Regions from separate parts of the Pseudomonas sp. Pdm06 genome, predicted to be linked through region 1. Evidence: riboswitches for the same ligand, from Rfam matches in the RefSeq annotation. Region 1 holds a riboswitch; the other holds the start of a gene.
The links. Region 1 has a riboswitch for cobalamin ahead of IB266_RS25645 (CbtB domain-containing protein). Riboswitches for the same ligand answer to the same signal wherever they lie in the genome.
Positions count from the first base shown of each region.

Region 2: linked by a shared signal. The riboswitch ahead of cobO (cob(I)yrinic acid a,c-diamide adenosyltransferase) and the one ahead of IB266_RS25645 (CbtB domain-containing protein) in region 1 are both predicted to bind cobalamin.

Region 1 covers NZ_JACVAH010000018.1:140,806-148,212, forward strand. Annotated here, with positions in the region: gene cobN (cobaltochelatase subunit CobN) at 1-1,153, opposite strand, end outside; gene cobW (cobalamin biosynthesis protein CobW) at 1,157-2,221, opposite strand; cobalamin riboswitch at 2,319-2,534, opposite strand; cobalamin riboswitch at 2,713-2,936, shown strand; gene IB266_RS25645 (CbtB domain-containing protein) at 3,036-3,230, shown strand; gene IB266_RS25650 (CbtA family protein) at 3,242-3,937, shown strand; gene IB266_RS25655 (cobalamin biosynthesis protein) at 3,934-4,338, shown strand; gene cobM (precorrin-4 C(11)-methyltransferase) at 4,416-5,162, shown strand; gene nfuA (Fe-S biogenesis protein NfuA) at 5,343-5,927, opposite strand; gene IB266_RS25670 (fatty acid cis/trans isomerase) at 6,043-7,407, opposite strand, start outside.
Region 2 covers NZ_JACVAH010000005.1:334,767-342,173, forward strand. Annotated here, with positions in the region: gene IB266_RS11525 (PQQ-dependent sugar dehydrogenase) at 101-1,411, opposite strand; gene IB266_RS11530 (hypothetical protein) at 1,589-2,173, opposite strand; cobalamin riboswitch at 2,328-2,539, shown strand; gene cobO (cob(I)yrinic acid a,c-diamide adenosyltransferase) at 2,620-3,231, shown strand; gene IB266_RS11540 (cobyrinate a,c-diamide synthase) at 3,228-4,622, shown strand; gene bluB (5,6-dimethylbenzimidazole synthase) at 4,619-5,269, shown strand; gene cbiB (adenosylcobinamide-phosphate synthase CbiB) at 5,266-6,174, shown strand; gene cobD (threonine-phosphate decarboxylase CobD) at 6,167-7,159, shown strand; gene IB266_RS11560 (cobyric acid synthase) at 7,156-7,407, shown strand, end outside.

The sequences.
Region 1 (7,407 bases):
TGGCGAGGATCAGCGCCACACGCTTCTGCCCATTGGGCAGGCGCGCCAGGGTGGTCCAACGTCGGGCCAGCTCGGCGACAAAATCCATGCGTTCGGGTACGGCGCGGTAGCAGACCACGTCGCTCTGGCTGCGCTCACTGCGCCAGGCCAGGTCCTTGAAACTGATGGGGCGGCTGATGATCCGCCCGTCCAGCTCCGGCAAGGCAATGTGCATCGCCAAGTCTCGCGGGCCCAGGCCCTGCTCGCTGGCGCGCCAGCCCGGTTCGTTGTCCTGGGCGCAAATGGCCTGGATCACCGGGATATTGCGGCGAAACGGTCGCAAGTGCGGGGCTTCGGGGCTGGATTGAGCGAAGCCGGTGGTATTGAGGATCACCCCCGCTTCCACTTCATCCAACCAGTCTTCCACCCGCGCCAGGCAACCGGGCTCCTTGAGGCTCGCCACCGCAATCGGCAACGGGTTGAGCCCCGCCGCTTGCAGGCGCTGGCAGAACACGTCGATGAACGCGGTGTTCGCCGCTTGCAAGTGGGAACGATAAAACAACACCGCCGCCACCGGTTGCCCGGCGTTCCACTCGGCTTGCCAATCGCCGAGGCTGGCGCTGTTTTTTCCCGGGTGGTAGATCGCCGTGCGCGGCAGGGTCTGCGGCTCGGCCCACGGATAATCGCGGCCGAACCATTGACTGCCGAGGTAGTGAAACAGGTCCAGGGCATTGCCCAGGCCGCCCTGGCGCAAGAACTGCCAGAGCCGGTCGCGGTCCTCGACGGCCACGTTGCTCAGGTCACTGAGCTCCGGGTCCGGTCGATCATCCCCCGGCACCAGGATCAGCTTCACCCCGCGCCCGGCCAGGTCCATCAGGCGCTCGATGCCGTAGCGCCAATAACCAATGCCGCCGTGCAGCGACAGCAGGATGACCTTGGCGTGGCGCAGCACGTCTTCGAAATACAGATCCACCGAGGCGTGGTTCTGCACCTGCATCGGGTTGGCGAGGCGAAACTCCGGATAATCGCCCGGCAACTGCTTCGCCGCTTCGGCCAGCAGCGCCAGGCTGGAGTCGCCGCTGCACAGGATCACCAGTTCGGCGGGGGTTTGCCCGAGGTCGGCAATGTTGTCATCCGACACGAAACCGCCGGGCTGGGTCCTGAGCAGGTGCATGGCTTAGGCGCTGAGGGCGGCGCGCAACTGCGCTTCGAGCAGTGCGGCATCGAGTGCCTGGCCGATCAGCACCAGACGGGTGACCCGCGCTTCCTCGGCGCCCCACTGGCGGTCGAAATGTTTATCGAAACGCGTGCCAACGCCTTGGATCAGCAGGCGCATCGGCTTGTTCGGGATCGCCGCGAAACCCTTGACCCGCAGCACGCCATGCTGGACCACCAGTTGCGTCAGCGCATCCAGCAACAGACTTTCGTCGGCCTGGGGCAGTTCGATGGAGATGGAATCGAAGGCGTCATGATCGTGGTCGTCATCGTCGCCATCGTGGTGATGGTCGTGATGGCTGTGGCGGCCGTCGATGTGCTCTTCGGAACCGGCGCCCAGGCCGATCAACACGTCCAGCGGCAGGCGACCGCTGCTGGCTTCGATGACCTTGACCGCCGGCGGCAGCTCTTCGGCGACTTCCAGGCGAACCTTGGCCAAGTCTTCAGGGCTGATCAGGTCAGCCTTGTTGAGGATCACCAGGTCAGCACTCGCCAGTTGGTCGGCGAACAGCTCGTGCAACGGCGATTCGTGATCCAGGTTCGGGTCGAGTTTGCGCTGGGCATCGACCTGGTCGGGGAAGGCGGCGAAGGTGCCGGCAGCCACGGCTGGGCTGTCGACCACAGTGATCACCGCATCGACGGTGCAGGCGCTGCGGATTTCCGGCCATTGAAAGGCCTGGACCAACGGCTTGGGCAAGGCCAGGCCGGAGGTTTCGATCAGGATATGGTCGAGGTCGCCGCGCCGGGCTACCAGCTCGCGCATCACCGGGAAGAATTCTTCCTGCACTGTGCAGCACAGGCAGCCGTTGGCCAGTTCGTAGACGCGGCCGTTGGCTTCTTCTTCGGTGCAACCGATGGCGCACTGCTTGAGGATCTCGCCGTCGATACCCAGCTCGCCAAACTCGTTGACGATCACGGCGATGCGCCGGCCTTGGGCGTTGTCGAGCATGTGCCGCAGCAAGGTGGTTTTACCCGAGCCGAGAAAGCCGGTGACGATGGTGACAGGGAGTTTGGCCAGTGTTTTCATCGGATGCCCTTTGGCAAGGTGGCGGGCAAACGGGACGACAACCGCGGGCACAGGTGTGCACGGAAGATTTCGCCACCGGATCACCCCGCCCGGTTGTAGTGAGAATCTGTCTCGAGGCAGGTCTCCTGGCTGACGGCGGGCCAGTCGTTCGACTGGCAATGGCTGCGCCTTCCCGTGCGCCTTTGGTAAAAGGGCATGCACAGTGGCCTTGCAGAAACCTCACCGTTCACAGTTGCGGGGGCAGCCGCGGCTTGGACCGCGTTCCCTTCTTAGCTTCGGCGCAGGCCGAAGAACCTCGAAGGCGCAAGGCTACGCAGGGTGTGGGGGCGGGTCAATCTCCGCAAGTGAGTTCTGCGGTGTCTTTGCCGCCGCCATCGCGAGCAAGCTCGCTCCCACATTGGATCCCGCAGCCCCCTGTGGGAGCGAGCTTGCTCGCGATGGGCTGCGCAGCGGCCCCCTGTGCATTGACGGCCCCGCCCCACCCATGCTCTCCTGTGCGCCTAGTTACGGGTGCCCTTCACAGGGTGAAACGGGAAACCGGTGAATCGTGTGCTTTACTCCAAAGCCACGTCAGTCCGGTGCTGCCCCCGCAACGGTAAGCGAGCGAAGCGTCTGAACCACTGTGTCCCCGGACATGGGAAGGTGACGCTTGCAGGCAAGGCCCAGCCCCTGCCCCTCGCGAGCCCGGAGACCGGCCCATGACTCAAGCATCAACAAACCCGCGGTGGGCGGGCGCTGTTCGAACCTGGGCGATCTTTCGTCCGGGATCTCATTGCGCTCGCATCCCCACGGAACAAAAACAGAGGGAAGCGCCATGTCGACCATCAGCAGCACCGCCCGCACCGCCAGCAGCACCACCACCACCACCCTGAGCCAACGCCTGAGCGCCGCGATCCTGGCTTCGATCCTGGGCGCGGGGCTGGTCTATTTCGCCGGCTTCTCCCACATCGAAGCGGTGCACAACGCCGCCCACGATACCCGCCACAGCGCCGCCTTCCCCTGCCACTGAGAACTGACGACATGATCAAGCGTATCGCGCAGACCGCCGGTTTCAGCGGCTTGCTGGCCGCCCTGCTGCTGACCCTGTTGCAGAGTTTCTGGGTATCGCCGCTGATTCTCCAGGCGGAAACCTTCGAGAAAGCCCCGGCGACCGAGGTCCATGAGCACACCGACGGTGTGGCCCACACCCATGATGCCGAGGCCTGGGAACCGGAAGATGGCTGGCAGCGCGTGCTGTCCACCACCGGCGGCAACCTGGTGGTCGCCGTGGGCTTTGCCCTGATGCTCGCGGGCCTGTACACCTTGCGCGCACCGACTCGCACCTCCCAGGGTCTGCTCTGGGGCCTGGCCGGTTATGCCACTTTCGTCCTGGCACCCACCCTCGGCCTGCCCCCGGAATTGCCCGGCACCGCAGCGGCCGACCTGGCCCAGCGGCAGATGTGGTGGATCGGCACCGCGGCGTCCACAGCGGTGGGCATTGCCCTGATCGCCTTCGGCCGGCATTGGCTGCTCAAGCTGCTGGGCGTGGCGACGTTGCTGGTGCCCCACGTTATCGGTGCGCCGCAGCCCGAAGTCCACTCGATGCTGGCGCCCGAAGCGTTGGAAAGCCAGTTCAAGATCGCCTCGCAGGTGACCAACGTCGCCTTCTGGCTGGCCCTGGGCCTGATCAGCGCCTGGCTGTTTCGCCGTGACGGTCAAGCCCACCACGACGCATGAGCACCGGGTCGATCCTGGTGATCGGCTTGGGCTGCCAGCGCGGGTGCCCGGCCAGCACGCTGCGGGCCTTGCTCGAACAGACGTTGCTGGCCCACGGCATCGAACTTCACCAGGTCCGGGCCCTGGCCAGTATCGACCTCAAGCGTGACGAGCCCGGGCTGCTGGAGCTGGCCGGGCAACTGGCCTTGCCGCTGACCTGCTTCAGTGCCGAACAGTTGGCCGGTTACGAGCGGCGGCTCAGTCATCGCTCCGAGATCGCCTTCGCGCAAACCGGTTGCTACGGCATCGCCGAAAGCGCCGCCCTGGCCTTGGCCGATCAATTGGGCACGACGCCCGCAACCCTGCTGATTCCCCGTCACACAGGCCCCATGAGCACGTTGGCATTGGCGGTCGTGGCATAAATCCCGATAATCGCCGCCCAGGATCATGAGCAATCTTCATCTGGGCGACGCTCACCCACCTTCCACAGGAGCCGGTCATGACCGTGTACTTCATCGGCGCCGGCCCCGGCGACCCGGACCTCATCACGGTCAAAGGCCAGCGACTGATCCGCCAGTGCGCGGTGATCATCTACGCCGGCTCGCTGGTGCCGACCGCCGTCCTCGAAGGCCATTGTGCCGAACAGGTGATCAACAGCGCCGAGCTGCATCTGGAACAAATCATCGAATTGATCAGCAGCGCCCATCTCAAGGGCCAGGACGTGGCCCGGGTGCACTCCGGCGACCCGAGCCTGTACGGCGCCATCGGCGAACAGATTCGTTGCCTGCGGGAACTGGACATCCCTTTCGAAATCATCCCGGGCGTGACCGCGACCTCAGCCTGCGCCGCCCTGCTGGGTGCCGAACTGACCTTGCCGGACATCTCCCAGAGCCTGATCCTCACTCGTTACGCCGATAAATCCCCGATGCCCGCTGGGGAAGAACTGGGCAACCTGGCACAGCACGGGGCGACCATGGCGATTCACCTGGGGGTCAATCACCTGGAAAAGATCGTCGACGAACTGCTGCCCCACTACGGCGCGGATTGCCCGATTGCGGTGATCCACCGGGCGACATGGCCGGATCAGGACTGGGCGATGGGGACGCTGGCAGATATTGCCGAGAAGGTGCAGGCCAAGGGTTTCCGCCGAACGGCGCTGATCCTGGTGGGGCGTGTGCTGGGCAATGACGTGTTCAGCGAATCGTCGCTGTACCGCGCCGGACATGCGCATCTCTACCGGCCCTGACTCGCCAGACAATCCACCTGGATCCCCCTATAGGGGCGAACCAGTGGGAGCAAGGCTTGCCCGCGAAGGCGTCGCCTCGGTCTATCAACTACACCGAGGTGTTTGCATCGCGGGCAAGCCTTGCTCCCACAAGCTCGCTCCTACAGGTTACGAACTGATCGCAAGATGGTATCGCCACAATCAGTAGTAGGCGTTTTCTTTCTGCGTATGGTCGGTCACGTCGCGCACGCCCTTGAGCTCTGGAATGCGTTCGAGCAAGGTGCGCTCGATGCCTTCCTTCAAGGTCACGTCAGCCTGGCCGCAGCCCTGGCAGCCGCCGCCGAACTGGAGCACGGCGATGCCGTCTTCCACCACGTCGATCAGCGAAACCTGGCCGCCGTGGCTGGCCAGCCCCGGGTTGATCTCGGTTTGCAGGTAGTAATTGATGCGCTCGTTGACCGGGCTGTCGGCATTGACCATCGGCACCTTGGCGTTCGGTGCCTTGATGGTCAGCTGGCCGCCCATGCGGTCGGTGGCGTAGTCGACTACCGCATCGTCCAGGAAGGCTTCGCTGAACGAGTCGATGTACGCGGTGAAGCTCTTGAGCCCCAACGCGGTGTCTTCGGGTTTTTCTTCTCCCGGCTTGCAGTAGGCAATGCACGTCTCTGCGTACTGGGTGCCGGGCTGGGTGATGAAGATGCGGATCCCGATACCCGGGGTGTTCTGCTTGGACAGCAGGTCGGCCAGGTAATCGTGGGCGGCATCGGTAATGGTAATGGCGGTCATGGAAACTCCTCGCAGGCTTGACGGCAGTTTACGCCAATCATCGCGCCGGACAAAGTCCTAGTATTTTTGTCAGGAAAGCGTCCGACGGAACGGGGTTTGCCGCCGGACAGGCCGATCAGAGGTTCTGGTAGCGATTCATGTCCAGCACACCGCTTTCCACGGGCTCCGTTTCCTGGATGTACTGGCTCAGGTCATGGAAGTAATACCAGAACTGCGGGTGACTGCGGCGAATCCCCCAGCGTTCGACAATCCGCTCGAACGCCGGCTCATCCTGGGCACGTTCCATGGCCTCGACGAATGCCGGCACTTGCCCGGCCTGAATGTTGAACATGAAGTTCGGATAGCTGCTGAGCACGCCCGGGTAGACCGTCAGCGTGTCCAGCCCCGGCTGATAGCGCGTTTCCTCGCCCAGCAGGAACGCCACGTTGCTGTGGGCCCGGTTGCGCAGCAGGCTGTAGACCTCACGTTGGCCGCTGGCGGTTTCGATGCGCAACAGGGTCGCTTCCGGCAGTTGGTCGATCACCTTGAGCCCCGCCGCTGGGCGCGACACCAGCCGACTGAGGGCCTGCTCGGCGTTTTGCAGCGCCGGGTCGATGTTCGGGCGCGAGCAGTAGGCACCGTCGCAGCGGTTGATTGGATCGGGATGCGCGTTCAGATCGCCATAACGGACCAGCAGTTGCTGGGCGAAATCACCCTTGGGGTCGCGTTCGTCAAGCTTGAGGGCGGTCGGCTTGTCATTGTCGATGGCCTCATAATCGAGCCACATCTTGAATTTGCCACCGGCCTGGTACCAGTCATCGAGGTAGCCTTCCCGGGAGTCGGCCGGCATCAGGCGCAGGAAGTTCTGCTCCGCACCGTTGCGGATCAAATCGAAATACAACCGGGTCTGGGCCTGGTGGGAGACGTTGCCGAACACGTCGAAATTCACCGCCAACTGATAATAGGTACGCTCCAACAACGGGAAGTCGAACAGCCACATCGTCTGCGGCACCTCCCCGATCAACCCCTTGGTGACCGAAGCGCTGTCGAAATGCCGGAAAATGCTCAGCAGCGCGTTGTCGTTGCCGGCCCACAGCGTCGACCAACTCGGTGCCGGCAGCTCGGCATAGTTATCGCGGCGCAAGGCCTCGTACTCGTTGCGTTTGTCACGGTAATCGAGCCACAGGCTGAGGACGCTGCCCACGTCGTCGTTCTGCCCCGGCATCGCCAGCAGCGGTGTGGCCTGGCCGCGGTAGTTCGGGTCGGTGATGTACAGGTCGTGTTCGGGGGCCTGGAACAGCGCCCAGAAATTATCGCGGATCACGTCCGTGGCGATCTGGCCCCGGCACACCGGCCCGCGGATGAACGTCCGCACGAAATACTCGGCGTTATCGAGCATGAATTGGTAACGGGCCTGGGCCGGAATCGCTTCGAAGGTGGAAAACGGGTTGGCCCGGCGCTCCGGACCGTAGCCCGGCAACGCGGTGACCTGCCACTTGCC
Region 2 (7,407 bases), on a different contig from region 1:
TTGCTCCCGCTCGGTTGCGCAGCAACCGTCAGAGCCCAAGTGCAGCCCAGCGGGAGCAAGCTCACTCGCCACAGGGGACCTTCAAAAGTCTTGAGTGGTGTTATTGACCCGACACCCGCCAGATCTTGTTCCCCACATCATCGGCCACCAACAAACCACCCTGCTTGTCGATTACCACGCCCACCGGCCGGCCTTGGGCTTTTTCGTCGGCGTTCAGGAAGCCGGTCAGCACATCCACCGGTTGCCCCACGGGTTTGCCGCCGTTGAACGGTACGAAAATCACTTTATAGCCACTGTGGGGTTTACGGTTCCAGGAACCGTGCTGACCAACGAAAGCCCCTTCGGTAAACGGTGCAGGCAAGGCGCTGCCTTCGGCGAAGGTCAGGCCCAGTGAGGCGGTGTGGGGGCCGACAGCGTAGTCCGGGGCGATGGCCTTGGCCACCAGGGCCGGGTTCTGTGGTTCGACCCGGACATCGACGTGCTGCCCGTAGTAGCTGTAGGGCCAGCCATAGAACGCGCCGTCCTTGACCGAGGTGATGTAGTCCGGCACCAGGTCGCTGCCGATCTCATCCCGTTCGTTCACGGCCGTCCACAGGGCTCCGCTGCGGGGTTCCCAAGCCAGGCCGTTGGGGTTGCGCAGGCCTGAGGCGAAGATCCGGTGATTGCCGCTGGCCCGGTCCACTTCCCAGATGGCGGCGCGACCTTCTTCGGCCTCCATGCCATTTTCCGCGACGTTGCTGTTCGAACCGGTGGTGACGTACAGCTTGCTGCCGTCACGGCTGGCGATCACGTTCTTGGTCCAGTGATGGTTGAGGGTGCCGCCCGGCAGGTCGACGACCTTGGTCGGCTGCGCCTTGATCTGCGTGTCACCGTCCTTGTACGGGAAGCGGATCAGTCGGTCGGTGTCGGCCACGTACAGATCATTGCCCACCAGGGTCATGCCGAACGGTGAATTGAGGTTTTCCAGGAAGACCGTACGGGTTTCGGCGATGCCATCGTGATTGGCGTCGCGTAATAGCGTGATGCGGTTGGGGCTGGGCACCCCGGCGCCAGCACGGCCCATGACCTTTTTCATCACCCAGCCACGGATGCCCTTGCTGTCGTCTGGCTTGGGCGGGGCATTGGTTTCGGCCACCAGCACATCGCCATTGGGCAACACGTAAAGCCAGCGCGGATGATCCAGTCCTTCGGCGAACGCACCCACTTGCAGGCCCTGGGCCGGGGTTGGCTTGGCGCCTTGCGGCCAGCCGATGGCTTCGGCGATGTTGACGGTGGGGACCAGGGTCTTGTTCGGTTCCGGCAGTTTCGGCGCAGGACCGGTGCCATCGGACACTTGCAGGGTGGAAGACTCGCCACAAGCGACAAGCCCGGCGGCGAGGGCGACGATCAGAAGATGGGGTGGCTTGAGCATGCTGGCTTCCCTATGAATGCATGTGGTTATTCATAGAGAAGCGTAGACGCACGGATGGTTCAAACTGCGCGCAAAACCTTGTGGGAGCGAGCTTGCTCGCGATGGCTACATGACAGTCAACATAGATGTTGCCAGGTGCACCGCTATCGCGAGCAAGCTCGCTCCCACAGTAATGAGTCAGCCATGGGCCTGTTTGAACAGCACGGCAATGCCTGGATGGTATTGGCCGGCCTCGTTGCGCAACTTGCGATAGGCGTATGGGAAGTACCAGGCCACCGCGCAAGTGTTTTCCTTTTGCAGGTCGTCGATCATGTCCTGCAGTTCTTCGGGCGTGGCGCTTTGCTGGGCTTTTTGCGGCGAGACGAACAGGCAGCCCAGCTTCAGGTCGCTGGCGTAGCTGATGCGCTTGGCATCGCTGGTGGCTTCCGACAGCGGTTGGGTCAGGTTCAGGTTGTTGACCTTGGGCCAGCGTTGGGTGGCCTGGATGAAGGCCCGCTCATCGGTGCTGGCGATGAACAGGTCGGCGCTGACGTTGCGTTCGCCTTCTTCATTCTGCTTGCGGGTCGGCGCGTTCTGTAGCGTGACCATCTCGGCCATCCAGGCGGCGGCCGACAGCAAGCTGAGATTGGCTCGTTCATCGAACCAGTAGGGGGTGTCGTTATCGCCGCGCACCGCGTTGTAGCGGTCGATACAATCAAACCAGCGTTCCAGCACCGGGCGCAGGAATTCCAGTTTTGGATTGCTGATGAGCATGCCTTGCATATTTTGCCCTCTTGTTCTTGTGATATCGGGTCGTAATGTCTCTTTGATATCACTTGCCGCAGCATCACACAAGATTGGCGTCATTTTATTGATCGGTGCCAATGAGCACCCCCGACAGGCGGCTTTAATTGACGCTCCACCCCCAACCCTCTAACCTTCGCCGCTTGTTTCAGGTGCTCTGTGACTTGAGTTCGACAGAGTGAAACAGGGAAGCCGGTGAGTGCACACGAACCCGGCGCTGCCCCCGCAACGGTAAATGAGTCAACGCTGTGCCTAAGCCACTGTGTCGCATGACATGGGAAGGCGCGCAGCCCGGCGCCACGCCGCTCATGAGCCCGGAGACCGGCCTGATTCATCCAACGGCATCACGGTGGGCGATGCCAGGCTTGCTGCCGTCTTTTTTTGTGCCCCGCCCGCCGTTATCCAATCCCAACGGAGAGCTCCCCATGACCGACACCCCTGATCGCGACGAACGCCACCTGGCGCGCATGCAGCGCAAGAAAGCCGTGATCGACGAGCGCATCGCCAACTCGCCGAACGAATGCGGCTTGCTGCTGGTGCTGACCGGCAACGGCAAGGGCAAGAGCAGCTCGGCGTTCGGCATGCTGGCACGGTCCATGGGCCATGGCATGCAATGCGGTGTGGTGCAGTTCATCAAGGGACGCAATAGCACCGGTGAAGAGCTGTTTTTTCGCCGCTTCCCGGAGCAGGTGCGTTTTCATGTCATGGGTGAAGGCTTCACCTGGGAAACCCAGGACCGCCAGCGCGACATCGCCGCCGCCGAAGCCGCCTGGGCCGTATCCCGTCAGTTGCTCAGCGATCCGTCCATCGGCCTGGTGGTGCTCGACGAATTGAATATCGCCCTCAAGCACGGCTACCTCGACCTCGATCAGGTGCTCAGCGATCTGCAGGCGCGTCCGCCGATGCAGCATGTGGTGGTGACCGGTCGCGGCGCCAAGCCGGAGATGATCGAGCTGGCCGACACCGTGACTGAAATGGGCATGATCAAGCACGCGTTCCAGGCGGGTATCAAGGCGCAGAAAGGCGTCGAACTGTGAATGACCCTTGCCTGACAAGCCGCCACTGTCCGGCGGTGTTGATCGCAGCGCCGGCCTCGGGACAAGGCAAGACCACGGTCACTGCGGCGTTGGCCCGGTTGCATCGCAACCAGGGACGCAAAGTGCGCGTCTTCAAGTGCGGCCCGGACTTCCTCGATCCGATGATCCTGGAGCGGGCCAGCGGCGCGCCGGTCTATCAATTGGACATGTGGATGGTCGGCGAGCAGGAAAGTCGCCGGCTGTTGTGGGAAGCCGCCGCCGAAGCGGACCTGATCCTGATCGAAGGGGTGATGGGGCTGTTCGACGGCAACCCGTCCAGCGCCGATCTGGCGCGGCATTTTGGCGTACCGGTGCTGGCGGTGATCGACGGTACGGCCATGGCCCAGACCTTCGGTGCCTTGGCCCTGGGCCTGGCCCGTTATCAACCGGACCTGCCATTCGCCGGGGTCTTGGCCAACCGGGTCGGCACCTTGCGTCACGCGCAATTGCTCGAAGGCAGCCTGACCGAAGGCCTGCGCTGGTACGGCGCGCTGTCCCGGGAAACCGGCATCGAATTGCCCAGCCGTCATCTCGGGTTGGTCCAGGCCAGTGAATTGAACGATCTCGACCTGCGCCTCGACGCGGCGGCCGATGCTTTGGCCAGTAGTTGCGAAGTGGCGCTGCCGCCGGCGGTGGAGTTCGCCGCACCGCAGGTGATCGCCGTTGAGCCGTGGCTCGCCGGGGTGCGCATCGCCGTGGCCCGTGACGAAGCGTTCGCCTTCACCTATGGCGCAAGCCTTGATCTGCTACGGGCCATGGGTGCGCAGTTGAGCTTTTTTTCACCGATCCATGACACCGAACTGCCTGAGGCGGACAGTCTTTATCTGCCTGGCGGTTATCCGGAGCTGCACCACCTTGCGCTGGCTCGAAATAAGCCGATGCTGGCCGCGATCCGTGCCCACCACGCCGCCGATAAACCGTTACTCGCCGAATGCGGCGGCATGTTGTATCTGCTCGATTCATTGACCGATGTCGACGGCGTGCGCGCCGAACTGCTGGGTTTGCTGGCCGGCGATGCGCAGATGCAAAAGCGCCTGGCGGCCTTGGCATTGCAGTCGGTGGATTTGCCGGAAGGCAACCTGCGTGGGCACACCTATCATCATTCCCTGACCAGCACCGAGGTTGAACCGATTGCCCGTGGCCATAGCCCCAATGGCGGACGCGGTGCGGAGGCGGTTTTCCGGCAAGGGCGGATGACGGCTTCCTATGTGCACTTTTATTTTCCGTCGAATCCCAGGGCGATTGCCGCGCTGTTTGTGCCAGACCTTGAGGCCGCCTTCGCGAGCAAGCTCGCTCCCACATTTGATCACCTGAACCCTGTGGGAGCGAGCTTGCTCGCGAAAAGGCCATGACCGACAACGCTTTCTCCCAGACCGAACGCGACGCCATCTACCGCGCCATCGCCGAGCGCCGCGACATGCGCCATTTCAGCGGCGGCACGGTCGAACCGGCCCTGCTGCGCCGTCTGCTGGAAGCCGCGCACCAGGCCCCGAGCGTCGGCCTGATGCAACCGTGGCGATTCATCCGCATCAGCGACCGCGCCTTGCGTGGGAACATCCAGCAGTTGGTGGAAGAAGAACGTATCCGCACCGCCGAAGCCCTCGGCGAGCGCAGCGATGAGTTCATGAAGCTCAAGGTCGAAGGCATCGACGACTGTGCCGAAGTGCTGGTGGCGGCGTTGATGGAGGATCGCGAGCGGCACATCTTCGGTCGTCGGACCTTGCCGGAAATGGACCTGGCCTCGCTGTCCTGCGCCATCCAGAACCTGTGGCTGGCCTCCCGCGCCGAAGGGCTGGGGATGGGCTGGGTGTCATTGTTCGAACCTCAGGCCCTGGCCGACCTGCTGGGCCTGCCCGCCGGGGCCAAGCCGCTGGCGATCCTTTGCCTGGGCCCGGTCGAAGGGTTTTACCCAGCGCCGATGCTCGCCCTGGAAGGTTGGGCGCAACCGCGTCCGCTCAATGAACTGCTGTATGAAAACCGTTGGGGAGTGAGCCCATGAGCGTGGCGTTGCTCAGTGCCGCTGCGGTGGCGCTGGATGCGCTGTTGGGCGAGCCTCGGCGCTGGCATCCGTTGGTGGCGTTCGGCGGCTTTGCCGATCGCATCGAACAACGTTTCAACTCAGGCGGACGTGGCTGGCGCAGCCACGGGGTGACGGCCTGGGTGATCGCCGTGGTGCCGTTGACCTTGCTCGCCACGGCCCTGTCCTGGGCGCCGATGGTGGGCTGGTTGGTGGATATCCTCGCGTTGTACTGTGCCCTCGGCCTGCGCAGCCTCGGCGAGCATGTCGAACCGGTGGCGCGGGCACTGCGCAGCGGTGATCTGGAGCAGGCGCGCCAGCGCGTCGGCTACCTGGTCAGTCGCCAGACGGCTGAACTGGATGAAACCGCCGTGGCCCGCGCCGCCACCGAGTCGGTGCTGGAAAACGGCAGCGACGCGGTGTTCGCCGCGTTGTTCTGGTTCGCCGTGGCCGGCGCGCCCGGGGTGGTGCTGTACCGCCTGAGCAATACCCTCGACGCCATGTGGGGCTATCGCAACGAACGCTTCGAGCGCTTCGGCTGGGCAGCGGCCAAGATCGACGATGTGCTCAACTACATTCCGGCGCGCCTGGTGGCGTTGACCTACGCGCTGCTCGGCCAGACCCGCCTGGCGCTCAAGTGCTGGCGCACCCAGGGCCCGACCTGGGACAGCCCCAACGCCGGGCCGGTGATGGCCGCCGGGGCCGGAGCGCTCGGTGTCGAGCTGGGCGGGGCGGCGGTTTACCACGGCGAACTGCACCAACGTCCGCCCTTGGGCGAAGGCGTACCGGCGAGTGCCGATTCCATTGATCGCGGCTGGCAATTGGTCCAGCGCGGGGTATGGTTGTGGTTGCTGATTCTCTGCCTGGGAGCTGAGTTCTATGCTTGAGCACGGCGGACGCTTGCGCAACGCGGCCCGGCAATACGGCATTGCCGAGGCCGATTGGCTCGACTTGTCCAGCGGCCTCGCGCCTTGGCCGTTCGACGTCCCGGCGATTCCCCTGCGGGCTTGGGCGCGCCTGCCGGAAACCGATGACGGCTTGGAGCAGGCCGCCTGCGATTACTACGGTGCGTTGGATGTGCTGCCGGTGGCCGGTTCGCAGATGGCCATCCAGCTGTTGCCGCGCCTGCGTCGCAGCGGCAAGGTCGGCGTCTTGTCGCCGTGTTACGCCGAGCACGCCGAAGCCTGGCGCCGCAGCGGCTATATCGTGCGCGAAGTGCTGGAAGCGGAAGTGGATTTCTTCCTCGATAGCCTCGATGTGCTGGTGGTGGTCAATCCGAACAACCCCACGGGCCTGAGCCTGGCGCCCGAGCGTTTGCTGGATTGGCATGCCCGCCTGGCCCAGCGCGGTGGCTGGTTGGTGGTGGATGAAGCGTTCATGGACGTCACACCGGCGCTGAGCCTGGCGGCGTACACCCATCTGGTCGGGCTGATCGTCCTCCGTTCGTTCGGCAAGTTCTTTGGCCTGGCTGGGGTTCGCCTGGGCTTTGTATTGGCCGAACGCCGCTTGCTCAAGTTGCTTGCCGAACAAGTCGGGCCGTGGGCGGTCAGCGGGCCGACCCGGGTGCTGGGCCAGGCGTGCCTGCTGGACAGCGCTGCCCACGCAGCCCAGCGCCAACGCTGCGAAGCCACCAGCCAACGCCTGGCGCTGTTGCTCGAACGCCACGGCTTCAAGCCGCAGGGCGGCTGCGGATTGTTCCAATGGCTGGTCACCGAACACGCCCTGGGGCTTCACGATTTCATGGCCCATCGCGGCATTCTCCTGCGCCTGTTCGTGAACACCAGCAGCCTGCGTTTCGGGCTGCCGGCCGACGACAGCGAATTCCTGCGCCTCGAACAAGCCTTTGAAGCCTACGCCAAGGACACCCCATGACCACAGTGATGGTGCAGGGCACCACCTCCGATGCCGGCAAAAGTACCCTGGTCACGGCCTTGTGCCGCTGGGTCAGGCGCCAGGGCGTGGGCGTGGTGCCGTTCAAGCCGCAGAACATGGCCCTCAACAGCGCCGTGACGGCCGACGGCGGCGAAATCGGTCGGGCCCAGGCGGTGCAAGCCCAGGCGGCGGGGCTCGAACCGCACACCGACATGAACCCGGTGCTGCTCAAGCCCAACAGCGATACC